DNA from 3 places in the Vibrio ishigakensis genome. Region 1 is predicted to be linked to each of the others. Evidence: predicted binding sites of a transcription regulator. Region 1 holds the regulator's gene; each other region holds the start of a gene.

Region 1 (7,303 bases):
CGCAAAGCCAAAGAGCAAGGTAAACACATCAGCTACTTTGGCCCTGAGGCTAACGACTTCCCAGCCCTAGAAGAATTTTTTAAAGAGTACGGTGAGAAAGGCGAAGGTAAGGTACGCCGTTATCTGCACACCTTCGATGAAGCAGTTCCCTATAATCAGATGCCGGGTACCTTTACTCCGTGGCAAGAACTGCCTGAGAACAGCGACCTGCTTTTCTATGAGGGCCTGCATGGCGCGGTAGTGGACCACAACTGTCATGTGGCCAAGCATGTGGACCTTCTGATCGGCATGGTGCCTATCGTAAACTTGGAGTGGATACAAAAATTCGTTCGTGATACTCGCGATCGTGGTCATTCTCGAGAGGCGGTTACCGACTCTATCGTTCGCTCAATGGACGACTATCTGAATTACATCACCCCGCAATTTTCACGTACACATATCAACTTTCAACGCGTTCCGACCGTAGACACCTCAAACCCGCTAAATGCGAAAGGTATCCCAAGCCTAGATGAGAGTTTTGTGGTGATTCGAATGCGCGGATTTAAAAATGTCGATTTCCCATATCTGCTGGCTATGATTGATGGCTCTTTTATGTCTCGCCACAACACCTTAGTTGTGCCGGGAGGCAAGATGAGCTTTGCGATGGAGCTGATTATCAGACCTATCCTGCAACAGCTTTTAGAAACCGGAAAGATAGGCTAAACGATACACAGCACACACTCTTGTCCGAGACTGTGATAAAAGCCACAATTTTGTTTACATTTTCGGCAATTCTGACCGATCAAAATCAAGAAATGTGGCAAAAAAAAGGATACTATTCGTAGTACAAAATAAAAGTAGTAGCAGCAACTACAAGCCTTGAACACTCATAGGCAACAATACAAATATGCTCGCTAAAGAGAGGAAGATAAGAATATGGTTTTAGGTAAACCTCAAACGGATCCAACATTAGAATGGTTTTTGTCCCACTGTCATATCCACAAATACCCTTCTAAAAGTACGCTGATCCACGCTGGTGAAAAAGCGGAAACTTTGTATTACATCGTCAAAGGCTCTGTTGCCGTTCTAATTAAGGACGAAGAAGGTAAAGAAATGATTCTTTCTTACCTTAACCAAGGCGACTTCATCGGTGAGCTAGGTCTTTTTGAAGAAGACCAAGAGCGTACAGCTTGGGTTCGTGCAAAATCACCTTGTGAAGTTGCAGAGATCTCATTCAAGAAGTTCCGTCAGCTAATCCAAGTGAACCCAGACATCCTAATGCGTCTGTCTTCACAAATGGCGAAACGCCTACAAGTAACTAGCCAAAAAGTTGGTGACTTGGCGTTCCTAGACGTTACTGGTCGTATCGCACAGACTCTACTGAATCTTGCAAAACAACCTGACGCTATGACGCACCCAGATGGCATGCAAATCAAGATCACTCGTCAAGAAATCGGCCAAATCGTTGGTTGTTCTCGTGAGACAGTAGGTCGTATCTTGAAGATGCTAGAAGAGCAGAACCTTATCTCAGCTCACGGTAAGACTATCGTGGTATATGGTACTCGCTAAGCCGAATTCAGATTCAAAAAAACCGCTACTTAGTAGCGGTTTTTTTATGCCTAATTGTTGGTGCTCTCGAATATCTTGTCTGCCGAGGCGGCCACAAAGCCATGGTAGAGCTCGCCTTGGTTATCTTGATAACGCTTGGCAAACTCGTAGAACCCACCAGGGATAGAGTGCACAGCATCAGAGAATGCTACGTCCACTTTGTCCGCCATAGTCGATGACTGCTCTAATAACACCTTAGGAGAGCCTTTTACTTCTCCACCCGAGCTGTTAATGGCAAAGCCTTTTTGCTTCAAAAAGCCGTTCACCTCAGCCACTTCCTCATACTCAGCCAACTGATTCACGCTTACCGTAAAATGATTCGCTCCATAGCCATGCGCCGCAACCCAAGCTGCATACTCACTCTCGCTGGCTAGGATCTGATATTCACCATAGCTAAGGTCCCACAAGCGACCTTGATGTAAGAAATCGGAGCCAGATAGCTTGTCTGCATCGATTTGGTCTACCAGCTTAAGCACAACATTACGCAACTCATTCGAGCACAGGTGCAGTTGAAGCTGGCTGATAAACACCTTTGGCATTTTAGGGTCAGGGTGCTGATAATGCTCTGCAATCAGCTTTTTACTCTCGAACACATAGTCGCCACCTTTCTCGTAACCAAGCTCAATAAAAGGCTTGGCTAGAGTCGGCAATGACACAGGGTCGACACCAAAGGTGCGCAACGCGATGTGGTCGTTAATCAAAGCTTGGTCTTGCTTTAGCAACTCATGAATCGTGTGTGATGACGGGCACAGACGCTCGCAAAAATCACCCCAAAGTTGCTCGAACAGTTGTTCAGCTCCCATATTCCCTCCTTGAAATTACATGGTGATGCCCGGTGATAGAGACTCAGGCAATAATGGCTCAGCACCGTGGATAGATGCCATTGGATACGCGCAATAATCCGCCGCGTAAAACGCGCTCGGTCTTAGGTTGCCAGAAGCACCCGGGCCGCCAAATGGTGCATCACCGCTAGCTCCGGTAATCGGGCGATTGCGGTTCACGATTCCGGCACGGATCTCATCAGAGAACTGTTCCCACTCAGCATCGCGCGTCGAGATTAGCCCAGCCGATAAACCATATTGAGTGTCGTTAGCCAGCTCAATCGCCTTCTCAAAGCCAGAATAGCGCACAACCTGCAGCAGTGGACCGAAGTACTCTTCATCCGGTAGGGTATCGATAGCAGAAGCTTCAAGGATAGTCGGAGACAAGAAAGCACTCTCACCAAGCTCACCTTTGAGAAGGTACTCTGCGCCCTTACCTACCAACTCTTCTGCCGCAGCAACGATCTGCTGCGCTGCAGTGCGGGAGATGAGCGTGCCCATGAAAGGTTGGTCGTCTGCAAACGGCTGGTCCATCTTAAGCTGCTTAGTCACCTCTACTAGACGAGCGACCAAAGCATCACCGGCCTCACCCTGCGGCACGTAAAGACGACGCGCACAGGTACAACGCTGACCGGCACTGATAAACGCCGACTGGATAATGGTGTACACAGCTGCATCTAAGTCGCCATATTCTTCAGAGACGATAAGCGGGTTGTTGCCCCCCATCTCTAGCGCCAACATCTTCTCTGGCTGACCCGCAAACTGACGATGCAGGATATGACCGGTATTAGCGCTACCGGTAAACAATAGGCCATCGATCTTATTTGAACTCGCTAGTGCGATACCCGTTTCTTTACCACCTTGCACTAGGTTGACCACACCCGATGGAAGGCCTGCTTCTTGCCATAGTTTGACTGCAAGCTCACCACAAAGCGGAGTCAGATCAGATGGCTTAAACACCACAGTGTTGCCAGCAAGAAGTGCAGGAACTATGTGTCCATTTGGAAGGTGTACTGGAAAGTTATATGGGCCAAACACAGCTAGCACACCCAGCGGGCGATGTTGTAAGGTCACATCGTTGGCACCTACCTGCTTGTGTTTAGTACCGGTTCTTTCGTGATAAGACTTGATGGATAGACCTATCTTGCCCGCCATTGCAGCGGCTTCTGTGCGAGTTTCCCAGATAGGTTTACCCGTCTCTTTAGAAATGGTCTCAGCGATCAGCTCAGCGTTTTCTTTTACTAGATCTGCAAAGCGCAATACTATCTGTTCGCGCTCTGCAAAGCTCTTCTTTTTCCAACTAAGAAAGCCAGTGCGTGCGGCCATTACCGCTAGCTCTACTTGACCTTCAGTTGCGCTGTGTCCTTGCCAGATAGTTTGGCTGTTATACGGAGACTGAGACTGGATATCGGCGCCTTGGCCAGAGATCCACTCCCCTGCAATAAAATGCGTTGTCATTCCAATCGTTCCTTGTTTGTTTTATTGAACCTATTGTGCGGTCATGCGCACCCAATCACCGCTGGCGACCTCTAGAGCCTCTGCCACCTCTCTAGACAAGATCACCGTCTGGGATTCATTGTCGAAGGCTGCCGGCTGAGCCACCGCTCTGAAGTTTTCAAAAGAGGTATTACAGATCAGATAGTGCTGTGTGCTGCTGTGTTCAGCGATAGAGACCTTAGCTCTGAAGGATTGCCTTACGGTATCGATATTGTTTAGGTCACATTCAACCGTTGGACCTGCATCGAAGATGTCGACATAATCACGGCAGATAAAGCCTTCTTTTTGCAAAAGACGCAAAGCAGGTTTGGTGTTGTCATGCACCTTGCCAATCACAGCTTGGGCTTCTTCGCTCAATAGGTTGATATAGATAGGCAGCTTAGGCATCAAATCAGCAATAAAGCCCTTGTTGCCTGTACCTGTTAGATAATCTGCATGGGTAAAATCTATAGAGAAAAAGTGGTCCTGTAGCCATTCCCAGAATGGAGACTTGCCCTCAGCATCAGACACACCGCGCATCTCAGCAAAGATGGTCTGTGAGAATCTATGTGGGTGCTCTGCCAGCATTAAGAAGCGACACTTAGACATCAATCTGCCGTTGAGGCCGCCTCGAAAGCTCGGGCGTAGAAACAGGGTACAGATCTCAGAACATCCGGTGTAATTATTGCCGAAAGTCAACAGACGAACTACGTTGTTAACCCCCAAAGCCTGGGATGAATGAACCACCTTGCTGATGTGGTAAGAATAAAATGGTACGTCCCAACCAACCGCGGCCTCTATACCTGTAGTGCCGGCTACCTCACCGGTTTCACTATCGAACCCAACCATCAAGTACCCCTCATCTCCGGGTTCGGTGACATCGGGCTTAGCAAAGCTATTTATTGAATGATCGATTCGATTGTTCAGCAGGGTTTCGTTCACCGGCAAGGATGTAAATCCATGCCCCGACTCCTCTGCACACATATAGAGAGCGTTATAATCTTCCTTGGTTATTGGGCGTACTACCAACATCGCACTATCCTCCTGATAGAAAACTTAAGCGTTATATAATTTCGCCACTGCGGCTTCGAGGCGAGCAAATCCTTCCTTGATATCTTGTGGGGTGATAACCAGTGATGGGGTGAAACGAACCACATTAGCACCAGCAACTAGGACCATTAAGCCCTCATCACCTGCTGCTACCAATACGTCACGTGCACGGCCTTTCCACTCGTCTACGAGCTCAGCACCGATCAGCAGACCTTTACCACGAACCTCTTTAAAGATTGGGTATTGAGCGTTGATGCGCTCAAGCTCGGCTCGGAAAAGCTGCTCGCGTTCTTTCACGCCGTCAAGCACATCTGCTGCAGATACGTGATCAACCACGGCTTCAGCTACCGCACAAGCCAATGGGTTACCACCATAAGTAGAACCATGGGTACCCACTTTAAGGTGTGCACCGATCTCATCGGTAGTTAGGATGGCACCGATAGGGAAACCGCCACCTAGTGACTTAGCGGTACTTAGAATATCTGGAGTCACACCCAGACCTTGGTATGCATAGAAATGACCTGTACGGCCGTTACCGGTTTGTACTTCATCGAAAATAAGCAGCGCATTATGTTTGTCACACAGCTCACGCACAGTCTGCACAAACTCAGGAGTTGGAGGTACGATACCGCCCTCACCTTGTAGTGGCTCCATCATTACTGCACAGGTTTCGTCTGAAATAGCCGCTTTGAAGGCTTCGATATCGTTGTATGGGATATGCTCTACATCACCCGGCTTAGGACCAAAGCCATCTGAATATGCAGATTGACCACCAACGGTTACAGTAAAGAAGGTGCGGCCATGGAAGCCTTGGTTAAAGGCGATGATCTTGGATTTTTCTGGACCAAACTTGTCTACCGCATAACGACGTGCCAGTTTAAGTGCTGCCTCGTTTGCTTCCGCACCCGAATTAGAAAAGAAAACCTTGTCGGCGAAGCTAAGCTCGATCAGCTTCTTAGCCAGACGCAATGCCGGCTCATTTGTCATCACATTACTTAAATGCCACAACTTGCTCGCTTGCTCTGTTAGCGCATTCACCATCACTGGGTGACAATGGCCTAAACAGCTCACCGCAATACCACCAGCGAAGTCGATATACTCTTTATCCTGCTGGTCCCAAACATGCGAGCCTTCACCTTTAACAGGGATCATTGGTAGCGGGTTATAGCAAGGTAGCATTACCTCATCGAAATCTTTGCGGGTTACTTCTGAAAACATGTTGTGCTCCTTTTACTTCCTCTCCTGACACTAAGTTAGAAAATTTGCTAATAACAAAGTTCAAAAGAGATTTCCTCTGTAAGCGCATTGTATTAACAATTTATTAACTAGTTCAAGGGTAAACTGTATATAAATCCCCCCTAAATCGGGATGAAATATAGACAATGTGAAGCAGGATAGATAATTGTACTAAGAGCTAGGTCTAATAACGGCTCGTTATGAGACCAGTTTCAGAAAGTTTTTCAGGATTTCGTGACCTTGTTCGGTCTTGATCGATTCTGGATGGAACTGTACGCCTTCGATAGGTAAAGAAGTATGTCTATAACCCATAATTTCGTGGGGATTACCTGCATCATCGACAGTCCATGCGGTCATCTCTAGGCAAGCAGGGAGTGACGCTTTCTCTACTACCAATGAATGGTAGCGAGTAACCGTTAGCGGATTATTGAGGTCAGTAAACACACCCGAGTCGTTGTGCCTAATAGCCGTGGTTTTACCGTGCATCACCTTTTCAGCACGCACCACATTGGCACCTAAAACCTGAGCTATGGCTTGGTGACCAAGGCAAACACCTAAAATGGGCAGTTTACCCATGAAGTGATTAATAACTTCAAGGGAGATACCAGCATCATCTGGGGTACAAGGTCCTGGTGAGATAACCAAAGCCTCCGGCGCCAACTCTTCTATCTCTTGTATGGTGATGGCATCGTTACGCACCACTTGAGTCTCACAACCTAGCTCAGAAAAGTACTGATAGAGGTTGTAAGTAAACGAGTCGTAGTTATCGATAATCAACAGCATGAGAACAGCCTGGCTCCAAAAAAACAATGCCACCGCTTTGGGCGGTGGCATTCTAACACAGTTATTTAGCTTGGGGATGCTTAGCGAGGACGCTGAACAAAGCCCACAGCTTGGTAAACCTTGTCCAAAGTTACCGCTGCTTTCTCAGAAGCCTTATCAGCACCCGCTTTCATTACCTCATTTAGATAAGGAATGTCATTGCGGATTCTGTGGTACTCAGACTGGATAGGCTCAAGCATAGCAACAAGCGCCTGGCCTACATCCTTCTTGAATGGACCGTACATTTCCACACCTTGGTATTGCGCTTCAATCTCTTCGAATGTCTTGCCCGTAGCTGCAGAGTAAAGACC
Region 2 (7,303 bases), 1.2 Mb from region 1:
ACTAGAGGGGTAATATAGACTTCCGCGTACGCGCCGGAACTGAAAGAGGCTAGAGCTACTGCTAGGCCAAGGAGATTTCGATTCATGCCACACCATCCATAGTGAATACCTAGTTCAATTGTGACAGTAACTACATAATTCTGCACGATTTTTTAACAACTCTTGAGCGATTGTCACAACGGTGCTAGAAAATAGATATAACCTTAAGGTATTCAAGGTTTCTTTGTTCACTAAGGAGAGGTATATGGACACTGAACTGAAGATGGCGCTCGCCATAGTAACAACCACCTTCGCGGTTCTAATCGGTTTTGGCATGATGGCTCTGTTTGGCTAACGGCTAGCTATGAATAACAGCGGCTTAATCTGGGGAAACGGCGCGCTATATCAACCTGATGTTTTCTCTGACTACCTCGGTGGTAAGACGGCACTCGTCGCACAAGGAGGTGGGCAGAGAGGCATCTTTACTGCAGGCGTTTTAGACGCCTTTCTCTATTCTAACTTCGACCCGTTCCACACCTTCTTTGGTACCTCTGCTGGGGCCATGAACCTCTGCGCTTATCTATGCAGGCAACCTGAGTTGGGTAAAGCATTCTTGTTAGATCTGACAACGGACGACAAGTTCTTCAACCTGTTTAGCTTCATTCGCCAAAAACACTATATCGGTCTGGACTGGGCGCTAGATAAGATATGTCATGCGCCGTACAAGCTTGATGTGGATATGGGGCGCGAGATGCTTTACGGGCGCACCGCCTATGCGGCAAGCACTCGTGTTGAAGAGTTTAAGGATGCCTATCTCCCTATGCTTGAGCATAATTGGATCGATGTTCTAAGAGCCAGTTGTGCTATCCCAAATCTGGTATCCCGCGCAGTAAATATTAATGGTGAGCATTATGTCGATGGCGGGGTGTCGGCCTCAGTGCCGGTTCAGGAAGCGTGGCGACGAGAATCGAGAAGTATCATAGTGATACGAACTGAAAAACCCGAGCATCCGCTGTTAGATACTCCGACTATGCCGGTACCTGTTGATGAAGAGTGGTACAAAAGGCCAGTGGAGGCGGTGCAAGGCTTGTGGCGCGACGCACTTGGACAGGGAAGAAAGAGTTTCGGTGAGTTTCTCGATGAGAGGATAGAGCAAAGCAAGCTTAAGCAGAAAAGCCCGGGCGTGGATATGCTAAACGGTGGACGTTGGCTGTTTGGGGCCGATAATGTCTATCGAGTGGCACATTTGCTGGGTAACGAGTTTGAAGCGGGTTTGGCAGATATGTTGATGATCCATTATCAGACTTACGCACTGACTCAAGACTTTATCGCGAAACCACCGTCTGATTGCTATGTGATGCAGATTATCCCAGAGCAACCACTTCGCTGTTCGACCCTGATGAGCAGTGTTGATGATCTACTGTTTGACTACCAGCAAGGTCTCAATTCTGGCTATCGCTTTATTGATGAATACCAAAGCACGAAGAAATTGGTTAAAGTGTGCAACCCAGTTTGATCTGGGTCTGCCTTCGAAAAAGAATACTGCGCGATAAGTGAGCAGGCTCACGCCTTTGTATGACTACGCTTCACATTTGTTTCGAGGTGTAAAAAAATAGCACATAGGCGTATCCGGAGGCTATATGTACACGTCACAACCAGGCCACATCGATTATATCAAGCAAGTGAATGCTGGAAGGGTCTACCAACTGATTGATCAGTTTGGTCCTATTTCGCGAATCGACTTGTCAAAGCTCAGTGCGTTAGCACCGGCGAGTATCACCAAAATCACCCGTGAGCTTATCGACGCTCACCTTGTGCACGAGACCATAGTGCAAGAGGTGACTAGTCGAGGCCGTCCAGCGGTCGGGCTACAGACTAACAATTCGGGTTGGCAATTTCTCTCTATGCGTCTAGCGCGAGGCTATCTCTCTATCGCTTTGCACGAATTGGGTGGTGACGTTATTGTCCAAAGCCAAGTGGAGATAGAAGAGCTGCATCAAGACGATGTACTCAAGCGCCTTATCCTAGAAATACATCGTTTCTTTGAACAGCAATCTGCACACCTAGAGCGTGTTACCAGTATCGCTATAACCTTGCCAGGCTTGGTTCACTCCGAGAGTGGGGTTGTGTTGCAGATGCCATATTACGATGTGGAAAGGCTAGAGCTTGGCCCTGCGGTGTTTAAAGAGACCGGACTTCCGGTATTTATTGCCAACGACACCCGTGCTTGGGCATTGGCTGAAAAGCTGTTTGGTAACTCTCAGCAAAACAAGAACTCAGTGCTTATCTCGGTTCACAACGGTTTAGGCGCAGGTATCATTCTAGAGGATAAGCTTCTGGAAGGTCGCTTGGGTAACGTGGGTGAGCTTGGCCATATTCAGATAGATGCTAACGGTAAACAATGTCACTGTGGCAATACTGGTTGTCTTGAAACCGTTGCCAGTGCGCGCGCTATCGTGCGTCAAGTGCGTGGGCTTATTCAGCAAGGAGAAAAAACCTCACTGACTGTTGAAGGCCTCACTGTGGTGGGCATCTGTGAAGCTGCCAATCAGGGCGATCCGCTAGCACTGTCCGTGATTAAAGAGCTAGGTCAAAATCTGGGGAAAGCTGTGGCGCTGGTAGTGAATATGTTCAACCCAGAGAAGGTGCTCATCGGCGGTGATATCAATGCTGCTAAAGACCTCCTGCTTCCAGAGATTTTTAACTGTGTGAAACAGCAGGCCTTGCCTATCTATTGCCAAGATCTAGAGATAGTGTCATGTCGCTTTATTAAGAACGCCACCATGCCAGGTGCGGCGCTGATCAAGCAGGCTCTGTATGATGGCGAGCTTTTGATGCGTGTTGTTGAGGGCTAGTGTAGCGAGCTTAGTTCAGGGAGAGGGTGTGATAGCTCCTCTCCCACATCCAGCAGCATATGATCGTAGACCCTAAAGATCACCAGCGATAAAGCCTCGCATTCGTTCATCACCTCTTGCTGTGTCAGCCTTTGTAAACCACCATTCGAATCCACTACCTCATCTAACCAACGCATAGCGGTAGCTGAACTTGGCGCGCTCACAGTGAGTGGTGCAATGAGTCCAAGTTGGTTGAGCTTTCTTTGTAGCAGCCGAGCTTTTAGTGTCACCCTATCTAAAGCCTTTGGGTTGTCGTCCAGATAATCAGCAAAGGCGATTTGAAAGCGGGTGAGTGCGTCTAGACTATCGATAATATGATTCCACTGGGCCGAATAGCGCTCGCTCAGGTCATATTTTTCCGATTCGATGAGCCAACTCAGGGTCATTTCGTCTATTAAATACAGGCAGACGCGTATCGACTTACTATGGCTCATCTGACTGCGACTCGGCGTCATTTCAGGCCAGTTTCCTAGCAGTATCCGAACCTGTTTCCTGAGTAACCTGAGCATTGGCCTTTTACTCATCTCCGCATTAGATAACAGCGCAGATATGGTATCTACGATACGATGCTTAAGCTCATTGCATTGGGAGGGAGGAATATCGCACACACAAAGATGAGTATGAGCTAAGGTACGATGCTCGCGCAAAAGCTCAATCAGGTTTCTAAGCTCGCAGATAAGCTGGTACTTGCGGTCGCTCTGTCGCACTTGTTGCCCATGTCTAACAAGCAGGGTAACGACTAACAAGGCGCACAAGCTGGCACTGATCACGATAAACATGGCGAACTCCTTTTCAACAACATGCTGAGCTAATAAACAGGTTGCACAAAGCGTGCCATGCTAAATCCAGAGTAACTCATTGAATATACGCCATAAATAGAACTCTGTTGCCCAGTTTTGGTGCAATTTGGCATTATCAGGGCACAAAAAAACCGGCTACGAAGAGCCGGTTTTATTATTCAATGACAGCGAGATTACATCACGCGCATGCCAGGCTTAGCGCCTTCGTGTGGCTCAAGGATCCACAGATCTTCGCCACCTGGACCCGCAGCCAGAACCATGCCTTCAGACATACCGAATTTCATCTTACGAGGCTTAAGGTTTGCCACCATTACGGTGTGCTTACCTACAAGATCCTCTGGCTTATACGCTGATTTAATACCAGCAAACACCTGACGAACTTCACCGCCAATATCCAGTTGTAGCTTAAGAAGTTTGTTTGCCTTTGGCACCTCTTCGCACTCAACAATCTTGGCAATACGAAGGTCAACCTTAGCGAAATCATCAAATTCGATCTCGTCTGCGATTGGCTCTTTAGTCAGCTCAGTTTCCGTTTTTGCTGCCTCAGCTTTTTCTTTCGCCGCTGCTTCTGCCGCTGCATCTTCTTTCGATGCTTCGATCATAGCTTCAACCTTTTTAGGGTCGATACGGCTAAACAGTGCTTTGAACTTAGTGATCTCATGACCCGTTAGTGGAGCACTGATGTTTTCCCAAGTCAGTTTTTGGTTTAGGAAGGCTTCAGTGCGAGCCGCAAGCTCAGGCATTACTGGCTTCAAGTAAGTGATAAGCACGCGGAACAGGTTGATACCTACAGAGCAGATATCTTGCAGTTCTTGGTCTTTACCTTCTTCTTTCGCCACAACCCAAGGTGCTTTCTCATCCACGTATTGGTTTGCTTTGTCAGCCAGTGCGGTGATTTCACGGATAGCACGACCAAATTCGCGAGTCTCGTATAGCTCAGCGATACGGTCAGCAGCATCAACAAACTCTTGGTATAGAGCAGGCTCAGCAAAGGTATCAGAAAGCTTGCCTTCGAAGCGCTTGGTGATGAAGCCTGCGTTACGAGAAGCAAGGTTCACGATCTTGTTAACCACGTCAGAGTTCACACGCTGGGTGAAGTCTTCAAGGTTAAGGTCAAGGTCGTCGATACGGCTGTTTAGCTTAGCCGCGTAGTAGTAGCGAAGACACTCTGGGTCTAGGTGGTCTAGGTAAGTGCTTGCCTTAACAAAGGTGCCTTTAGACTTAGACATCTTAGCGCCGTTTACGGTTACATAACCGTGTACGAATACGTTGTTTGGCTTACGGAAACCTGCGCCTTCTAGCATTGCTGGCCAGAATAGAGAGTGGAAGTACACGATATCTTTACCGATGAAGTGGTAAAGCTCAGTGCTGCTGTCTTTCTTCCAGTACTCGTCAAAGTCTAGGCCTTCGGTCTTGTTACATAGGTTCTTGAACGAAGCCATGTAGCCAACCGGTGCGTCTAGCCATACGTAGAAGAACTTGTCTTTTTCGCCTGGGATCTCGAAGCCAAAGTATGGTGCGTCACGAGAGATATCCCACTGTTGTAGGCCAGATTCGAACCACTCTTGCATCTTGTTCGCTGTTTCAGCTTGAAGCGAGCCAGAGCGAGTCCACTCTTGAAGCATGCTTTCAAACTGAGGCAGGTCGAAGAAGAAGTGCTCAGAGTCTTTCATGATAGGTGTTGCACCAGAAACCGCTGACTTAGGATTAATTAGGTCAGTAGTGCTATAGGTTGCGCCACAGTTGTCACAGTTATCACCGTATTGGTCTTCAGATTTACACTTAGGGCAGGTACCCTTAACAAAGCGATCTGGAAGGAACATTTCTTTTTCTGGATCAAACAGTTGCGAAATAGTACGGGTGCTAATAAAGCCGTTTTTCTTCAGCTCAAGATAGATCTGAGAAGCCAGCTCGCGGTTCTCTTCACTGTGAGTGCTGTGATAGTTGTCGAAGCTGATGTTGAAACCAGCGAAATCTTTCTGGTGTTCTTCGCTAACCGCGGCAATCATCTCTTCTGGGCTGATGCCCATCTGCTGAGCCTTAAGCATGATTGGAGTGCCGTGTGCATCGTCAGCACAGATAAAGTTAACCGTGTTGCCACGTAAGCGTTGGTAACGCACCCAAATATCAGCTTGAATGTGCTCTAGCATATGACCAAGGTGGATTGAACCGTTGGCGTATGGCAGTGCACAAGTGACAAGCATTTTTCTTAATTCTGTAGTCATACTTTACTTTTCGCAGATAGGTTACATTTTGGGTCGCTATATTACCCCAAGCCCGACTCTACGGAAAGGATCAACATATAAAACCACAGTGCTTTCATGGCTGATTTTTCTCTGATAGCGCACTATGATGGTTAAAAAAGGAAGCATTTATGTCTGAATCTCTACAAAGTATTCAAAGCTGGCTCAATCAGTTTTCTCATCCTCTGCTTATCGAAGAGTGGGCCAGCGTTCAGGGTGTGGTTACCCTTGATGAAAGCAGTGTCACTGCGACCATCGAATTTCCGTTTAAGCTCAACAGCCTAGAACAAGATCTAGAAACCTGGCTTATTCAAAATCCGCTGCCTCAGTGGGAAACCAAGATCACCAGTACCTGCAAAGCACTAGACTCTGTTGTTCCTTCAAATCTCAATCAGGTTAAGAACGTGATTGCGGTTACCTCAGCCAAAGGTGGGGTGGGTAAATCTACCACCGCAGTCAACCTAGCTTTAGCCATTGCGCAAAATGGTGCCAAAGTCGGCGTTCTAGATGCGGATATCTACGGTCCATCCATTCCACTCATGTTTGGCAGTCAAGGCTCGCAGATGGAAGTGGTTGACGGTAAATGGATGCAGCCTATCGTTGCTCTAGGTGTTCAAACACAATCTATCGGTTACTTGATGGGTGATGATGAAGCGACGGTTTGGCGTGGTCCTATGGCCTCAAAAGCCCTGGCTCAGCTCCTGCAGGAGACTCAGTGGCGAGAGCTAGACTATTTGATTATCGATATGCCACCGGGCACGGGTGATATCCAGCTTACTCTTGCTCAGCAGATCCCGCTCACCGCAGCTATCGTAGTGACCACTCCGCAAGATGTGGCGCTAGCAGATGCCTCTAAGGGGATCGCTATGTTTGATAAGGTGGAGGTACCTGTATTGGGCATTGTCGAGAACATGAGTTACCACATCTGTTCAAACTGTGGTTCTAAAGAGCATATCTTCGGTACTGGAGGCGCGGCTAAACTGGCTCAAGAAAAAGGCGCGGCGCTATTAGGTCAGATCCCACTGCATGTGAATGTCCGTCAAGATGTCGACCAAGGCTTCCCAAGCGTGCTCAATCCGCAGTCGGGAGAGCAAGCATCCCACTACCTTGAGCTTGCCGAGCAGGTAGTAAGCCGTTTGTATTGGACCGGCAAACCTAAGCCTGACACCATCCAATTCGTGGCGGTTTAAGCTCTACTTACCAGCTAGATTATTCGGGCAGGCTCTAAACTGTCCGAATAATGCGCAACTATTCTGTATTCTTATATAAGCGCTGGTATCAAATTATTTCCCTCCCTATAATTACACGGTTTACTAGCCGAATTTTATTCTTCAAGGTCATTCAATGTCTGATAATAACCAATGTGTAATTGTGGGGATTGCTGGTG
Region 3 (7,303 bases), 670 kb from region 1:
GCGTGCAAGAGATGGTTGACAGGGCTTCTCATAACGCAACTAAACTGGGCGTTGAGAATGCTGAGTTTTATCAGGCCAACCTTGCCGATCTGAATGGCAACGAGGAGTGGTCAAAGCAGGGCTTCGATAAGATCTTGCTCGACCCTGCTCGTGCCGGTGCGCAGGGTATCGTTGAGCAGCTTGGACAGTTTAATGCTAGTAAAATAGTGTATGTCTCCTGTAACCCATCGACCTTGGCTAGAGACAGCGAATCTTTGCTAGAGCAAGGTTACAAAATAAGCAAAATGCGTGTGCTGGATATGTTCCCGCAGACAGGACATCTAGAGTCCATGGTTTTATTTGAGAAATAACTGAAATTACTCAAAAAACGACAAATTCAATTACAGGGATGTGATTGAGAAAGGTATACTGGGCTGGTATTCCGCAAAGGTAATCAGAGCAAGATTTTAGGGAAGAAATATGGTTGCAATACGCAGTGCGCATATCAACAAAGACGAAGAGTTTAACCTCGAGCGCTGGGTAGATAGTCTTCACCAAGGACAGAAGACAGAGAATAAACTTAAGAAGCTGTACGGTGAGTGTCAGGAGATGCTTGTCGGACATGAACGCAAAGAGCTACTGCTCTGGCGTGGTCGCGAGATGATAGAGATTTTGATTACTCTGTCGATGGACCGCGCAACCCTTCAGGCCGCGATGCTGTTTCCAGTTGTGTCCAGTGGCCTATTCGATGCCGAAGAGCTTAAAGAGCGCTACGGACAGGAGATCATGAAGCTTATCGAAGGTGTGGAAGAAATGGCGGCCATTGGTCAGCTGAACTCCTCTCTCGATGGCTCTGGCGCTTCCGGTCAAGTGGATAACGTGCGTCGAATGCTACTGGCTATGGTAGATGACTTCCGCTGCGTGGTTATCAAACTTGCCGAGCGTATCTGTAATCTTCGTGAAGTAAAAAATGCACCTATCGAGGTGCGTCAGCGCGTTGCTAAAGAGTGCGCCAATATCTATGCGCCACTGGCGAACCGACTTGGTATAGGTCAGCTTAAGTGGGAGATAGAAGACTATGCCTTCCGTTATCAACATCCAGATATCTACAAGAAGATCGCCAAGCAATTGGCTGAGCGCCGTATCGACCGCGAAAAATACATCAAAGACTTTGTGGATGACCTCGAGCTTGAGATGGGTAAGTCCAACATCAAGGCAGAGGTAAGCGGTCGCCCTAAGCATATCTTCAGTATTTGGCGAAAGATGCAGAAGAAGAAACTGGCCTTTGACGAGCTCTTCGATGTGCGAGCGGTGCGTATCATCGCTGACCAACTGCAAGACTGTTATGGCGCTCTGGGTGTGGTGCATACCAAATATAAGCACCTGCCAAGTGAGTTCGATGACTATGTGGCAAACCCTAAGCCAAACGGTTATCAATCTATCCATACCGTGGTGCTTGGCCCAGAAGGCAAGACCATTGAAATCCAGATCCGTACCAAGCAGATGCATGAGGATTCGGAACTGGGTGTTGCTGCTCACTGGAAGTACAAAGAGGGCAGTTCGGGTGGCCGCAGTGGTTATGATGAGAAGATCACTTGGCTACGTAAGCTTCTGGATTGGCAAGAAGAGATGTCAGACTCTGGTGAAATGCTGGATGAGCTTCGCAGTCAGGTGTTTGATGACCGTGTCTATGCCTTTACTCCGCGTGGCGATGTCGTTGACCTACCTATGGGGGCGACGCCTCTAGACTTTGCTTACCATATTCACTCAGAGGTGGGACACCGCTGTATCGGCGCTAAGGTAGGCGGTCGTATCGTACCGTTTACCCACAAACTTGAGATGGGCGACCAGGTAGAGATTATTACGGCTAAAGAGCCCAACCCATCTCGAGACTGGCTAAACCCATCGCTAGGCTTTGTACATTCAGGTCGTGCGCGCGCTAAGATCAATGCTTGGTTTAGAAAGCAGAGCCGCGAGAAGAATATCGAGGCGGGCAAGGATATCCTTGAATCTGAACTATCCAAGATAGGGGCAACTCTGAAGGATGCGGACGTTTATGCGATGAAGCGCTTTAACGTCAACACTGCAGATGAGCTGTATGCCGGTGTAGGTAGTGGTGATATTCGTATCAACCAGGTGGTGAACCACATCAACGCTCTGGTGAATAAACCGACTGCGGAAGAGGAAGACCAGCAGGCTCTGGAAAAACTCCAGTCTTCAGAATCAGACCAACCGATGCAGGCTAAGCCGAACAAAGATGCGGTAGTGGTTGAAGGGGTCGATAACCTTATGACTCATCTGGCGCGTTGCTGTCAGCCGATTCCGGGCGATAACATCAGCGGATATATCACTCAAGGGCGAGGTATTTCGGTGCACCGAAGTGATTGTGTTCAGTTAAATGAACTGAGATTGCATGCGCCAGAGCGAATCATAGATACGGTGTGGGGCAGTGGCTTTGTGGGCTCATTTATCCTGACTCTACGTATCGAAGCGCTTGAGCGTAGCGGCCTGTTGAAGGATATCTCGACCCTTATCACCAATGAAAAGCTTAAGATCGCTAACATGCGTGCCCGCATAGACCACAAACGTCAGATGTCGATTATGGACATGGATATCGAGGTGAATAACATAGATATCAGCAGTCGACTGCAGTCGCGAATCGAACAGATAAAAGACGTCATCTCAGTGAAGCGTCTAAAATAGAAAAACCGACAAGCCCCTAACTCAGGGGCTTGATTTTTATAGGAAAGAATATGTCTACTCCAATCCAGCAACTCCTAGATATCATGGCTAAATTGCGCGATCCGAAGGACGGCTGTCCGTGGGATCTGAAGCAATCTTTCGACACTATTGTGCCGCACACTATAGAAGAAACCTATGAGGTAGTGGATGCCATTCACAACCAAGATTGGAGCAACCTGAAGGAAGAGTTGGGGGATTTGTTGTTTCAGGTGATCTTCTACTCACAACTCGCCAAGGAAGAAGGACTATTCGATTTTCAAGAGGTGGTCGAGCAGGTGAACGAAAAACTTGTACGTCGTCATCCACACGTGTTCAGTGAGCAGGAGTTTGTATCAGAACAAGAAGTTTCTGAGAACTGGGAGCGAGAAAAAGCCAAAGAAAAAGCGCGCATGGGCAAAGTTGAAGAAAGTATTCTAGACTCTGTACCTAAGTCTCTGCCGGCCCTTAGCCGAGCAGACAAGATTCAGAAGCGCTGTGCTAAGTTTGGCTTTGATTGGGATAGCCTCGGCCCTGTAGTTGACAAGGTTCATGAGGAAGTCCAAGAGGTGGTCGACGAGGCGCTCGCTGTGCCTGTTAAGCAAGAAAAAGTAGAAGAGGAGATGGGGGATCTACTCTTTGCTACGGTTAATCTTGCCAGACATCTAGGGTGCAATCCTGAATCTGCGCTGAGCAAAGCCAATGTGAAATTTGAACGACGTTTTCGTGGTGTGGAGCAGAAGGTGGCGCAAAATGGGCGAGAACTGGCAGAATGTGATCTAGATTACCTCGATAACCTATGGAATCAGGTAAAAAACGAAGAGTCGAATTAGTGATAAGATTGTGAATTGATTTGAAGCAAAAAATAAATCAAATGCGTGTGATAAGTTTCACGTTGTGGCGATAAGGGGCTTCTGGTATATTTTCATCCCGTCCAGAAGAAATCCATTTCCCTCATTCAACCAATTTCAGGTTAAACATGACGACAAATTACATTTTTGTTACTGGCGGGGTTGTATCCTCTCTAGGTAAAGGTATTGCAGCGGCATCGCTAGCAGCTATTCTTGAAGCTCGTGGTCTTAAAGTGACCATGATGAAGCTTGACCCTTACATCAACGTTGACCCGGGTACTATGAGCCCGACTCAGCATGGTGAAGTGTTCGTCACGGAAGATGGCGCTGAAACTGACCTTGACCTTGGTCACTATGAGCGATTCATTCGCACCAAGATGACCAAGCGTAACAACTTTACAGCAGGTCGTGTTTATTCAGACGTTCTTGCAGCAGAGCGTCGTGGTGACTATCTAGGTGCCACTATCCAAGTAATTCCACATATCACTAACGCAATCAAAGACCGCGTAATCAAAGGCTCTGAAGGCCACGATGTAGCGATCGTTGAGGTTGGTGGTACCGTTGGTGATATCGAATCTCTACCTTTCATGGAAGCGATTCGTCAGCTTGCAGTTGAGCTAGGCCGTGAGCGCGCTATGTTCATGCACCTAACGCTAGTTCCTTACCTAGCGGCAGCGGGTGAAGTTAAGACCAAGCCAACCCAGCACTCAGTTAAAGAACTTCTTTCTATCGGTATCCAGCCTGACATCCTAGTATGTCGTAGCGACCGCATGATCCCAGCGAACGAGCGTAAGAAGATTGCTCTGTTCTGTAACGTGTCTGAGAAAGCAGTTATCTCGATGAAGGACGTAGATTCTATCTACAAGATCCCTCAACTTATCAAGTCTCAAGGTTTGGATGACCTTGTATGTACTCGCTTTGGCATCAATGCACCAGAAGCAGATCTATCTGAGTGGGAACAGGTAATCTACGAAGAAGCGAACCCAACTGGTGACGTGACTATCGGTATGGTTGGTAAGTACATCGAACTACCAGATGCATATAAGTCTGTTAACGAAGCACTTAAGCACGCAGGCTTGAAAAACCGCCTAAACGTTAATATTAAATACGTAGACTCTCAGGATGTTGAGAGCAAAGGCGATGAAGCACTAGCAGGTCTAGACGCTATCCTAGTTCCAGGTGGCTTCGGTGACCGTGGTGTTGAAGGTAAGATCCTTGCGGCGAAATATGCACGTGAGAACAAACTTCCTTACCTTGGTATCTGTCTAGGTATGCAGGTAGCGCTTATTGAGTACGCTCGTAACGTTGCTGGTCTAGAGGGTGCACATTCAACAGAATTTAACAAAGAGACCAAAAACCCTGTGGTAGGCTTGATCACCGAGTGGGTAGACGGCGAAGGTAAAGTTGAAGAACGTACCGAAACGTCTGACCTAGGTGGAACAATGCGCCTTGGCTCTCAGCTATGTCACCTTGAGAAAGGGACTAAAGCATATGAGCTATACGGTAGCGCGAAGATCCATGAGCGTCACCGTCACCGCTACGAGGTTAACAACAATTTGCGTCCTCTGATCGAAAAAGCTGGTCTGAAAGTATCTGGCTTGTCGGCGGACAAAAAGCTGGTGGAAGTTATCGAGAACCCTGCACACCCATGGTTTGTAGCGGCTCAGTTCCACCCAGAGTTCACTTCGACTCCTCGCGATGGCCACCCGCTGTTCGCAGGTTTCGTAAAAGCAGCTGGTGAATTCCAGCGTGGCGAACTCAAGTAAGTAAAGGATTTAGGTGTCTGAAAGAGCGCGTAGGGCACCTTTAAAATATTGACATTTAAATTTGGAAAATAAGAGGAAACATTAATGTCTAAGATCGTTAAAGTTCTAGGTCGTGAAATCATCGACTCTCGTGGTAACCCAACTGTAGAAGCGGAAGTACACCTAGAAGGCGGTTTCGTTGGTATGGCAGCTGCTCCATCTGGTGCATCTACTGGTTCTCGTGAAGCTCTTGAGCTACGTGACGGCGACAAAGCTCGTTTCCTAGGTAAAGGTGTTCTTAAAGCTGTTGAAGCTGTAAACGGCGAAATCGCTACTGCTCTAACTGGCAAAGATGCTAAAGACCAAGCTACTATCGACCAAGTGATGATCGACCTAGACGGTACTGAAAACAAGTCTAAGTTCGGTGCGAACGCTATCCTAGCTGTATCTCTAGCGAACGCTAAAGCAGCTGCAGCTGCTAAAGGCATGCCACTATTTGAGCACATCGCTGAGCTAAACGGCACTGCTGGTCAATTCTCTATGCCTCTACCAATGATGAACATCATCAACGGTGGTGAGCACGCTGATAACAACGTTGACATCCAAGAGTTCATGATCCAACCAGTTGGTGCTAAGACTCTTAAAGAAGGTCTACGTATCGGTGCAGAAGTATTCCACAACCTAGCTAAAGTTCTTAAGTCTAAAGGCTACAGCACTGCAGTTGGTGACGAAGGTGGTTTCGCTCCTAACCTTAAGTCTAACGCTGAAGCTCTAGAAGTTATCGCAGAAGCTGTTGCAGCTGCTGGTTACGAGCTAGGCAAAGACGTTACTCTTGCTATGGACTGTGCAGCATCTGAGTTCTTCGACAAAGAAGCTGGCATCTACAACATGAAAGGCGAAGGTAAGACTTTCTCTTCTGAAGAGTTCAACCACTACCTAGCTGAGCTAGCTAACCAATTCCCAATCGTTTCTATCGAAGACGGTCTAGACGAGTCTGACTGGGATGGCTTCAAGCACCAAACTGAACTGCTAGGTGACAAGCTTCAACTAGTAGGTGACGACCTATTCGTTACTAACACTAAGATCCTTGCTGAAGGTATCGAGAAAGGCGTAGCTAACTCTATCCTAATCAAGTTCAACCAAATCGGTTCTCTAACTGAGACTCTAGCTGCAATCAAGATGGCTAAAGACGCAGGTTACACAGCTGTAATCTCTCACCGTTCTGGCGAAACTGAAGATGCAACTATCGCTGACCTAGCGGTAGGTACAGCTGCAGGTCAAATCAAGACTGGTTCTATGAGCCGTTCTGACCGTGTTGCTAAGTACAACCAACTTATCCGTATCGAGGAAGCTCTAGGTGAGCGTGCTCCTTACAACGGTCTAAAAGAAGTTAAAGGCCAATAATTCTTCGTATTTGCAGCCGTAGCGTTGTTGACTGCTTAGGTTTTTCTCCATTACATAGTTACCTATGCTCAGGAGCAAAAACCTAATTGTCGCCTAGCTACAACAGCAACTACTTCGAATTATAAGCACTAAGCTTTTTAGAGCGCTCCACTTAGGTGGGGCGCTTTTTTATTTGCTTGTTGCTAAAAGCAATCGAAACAAACGTCATCCTCGAGTGCTCCTATCGAGGATCTTCTTACCCTCCAATCTCCCCCATTTGTTTTCCGGCAACTAAGTTTTTCTGACTGATACCACCGGAATTGTGTTATAAATAGCGCAGTTACATCTAGAAGGATTTGGGCAAGTGCGTGTTTTCTCCGTCATACTGTTTGGGTTGCTGGTTTGGCTTCAGGCCGATTTGTGGTTTGGTAAAAACGGCATCAGTGAACTAAGACAAGTACAAGATGAGATTGCGGTGCAAAGCTCGGTCAACGCTGAATTGCAAAAGCGTAATGACGAGATGTTTGCCGAGATAGACGACCTGCGTCAAGGCTTGGACGCTATCGAGGAAAGAGCTCGCAACGAGCTTGGTATGGTGAAGAAGGGCGAAACCTTCTACCGTATAAT

What was found. Region 1 encodes CRP, which controls carbon source genes, mostly activating them, when cyclic AMP is high. Its sites were predicted from a motif close to TGTGANNNNNNTCACA; they were not measured.
Region 2: a site for CRP is predicted at 1,532-1,547, ahead of mlc (sugar metabolism global transcriptional regulator Mlc). Genes of this name have one in related genera too.
Region 3: a site for CRP is predicted at 3,577-3,592, ahead of Pcarn_RS11465 (CTP synthase). Genes of this name have one in related genera too.

Annotation. Positions count from the first base shown of each region.
Region 1 is NZ_AP024881.1:207,512-214,814, reverse strand. It holds gene Pcarn_RS00995 (phosphoribulokinase) at 1-702, shown strand, start outside; gene crp (cAMP-activated global transcriptional regulator CRP) at 916-1,548, shown strand; gene Pcarn_RS00985 (DUF1338 domain-containing protein) at 1,599-2,390, opposite strand; gene astD (succinylglutamate-semialdehyde dehydrogenase) at 2,406-3,866, opposite strand; gene astA (arginine N-succinyltransferase) at 3,897-4,916, opposite strand; gene Pcarn_RS00970 (aspartate aminotransferase family protein) at 4,941-6,152, opposite strand; gene Pcarn_RS00965 (anthranilate synthase component II) at 6,369-6,953, opposite strand; gene trpS (tryptophan--tRNA ligase) at 7,034-7,303, opposite strand, start outside.
Region 2 is NZ_AP024881.1:2,005,544-2,012,846, reverse strand. It holds gene Pcarn_RS09130 (porin family protein) at 1-86, opposite strand, end outside; gene cydH (cytochrome bd-I oxidase subunit CydH) at 245-334, shown strand; gene Pcarn_RS09120 (patatin-like phospholipase family protein) at 344-1,495, shown strand; gene mlc (sugar metabolism global transcriptional regulator Mlc) at 1,620-2,834, shown strand; gene Pcarn_RS09110 (hypothetical protein) at 2,831-3,652, opposite strand; gene metG (methionine--tRNA ligase) at 3,847-5,898, opposite strand; gene apbC (iron-sulfur cluster carrier protein ApbC) at 6,048-7,106, shown strand; gene udk (uridine kinase) at 7,261-7,303, shown strand, end outside.
Region 3 is NZ_AP024881.1:2,506,851-2,514,153, reverse strand. It holds gene rlmD (23S rRNA (uracil(1939)-C(5))-methyltransferase RlmD) at 1-350, shown strand, start outside; gene relA (GTP diphosphokinase) at 460-2,682, shown strand; gene mazG (nucleoside triphosphate pyrophosphohydrolase) at 2,733-3,530, shown strand; gene Pcarn_RS11465 (CTP synthase) at 3,677-5,314, shown strand; gene eno (phosphopyruvate hydratase) at 5,399-6,697, shown strand; gene ftsB (cell division protein FtsB) at 7,041-7,303, shown strand, end outside.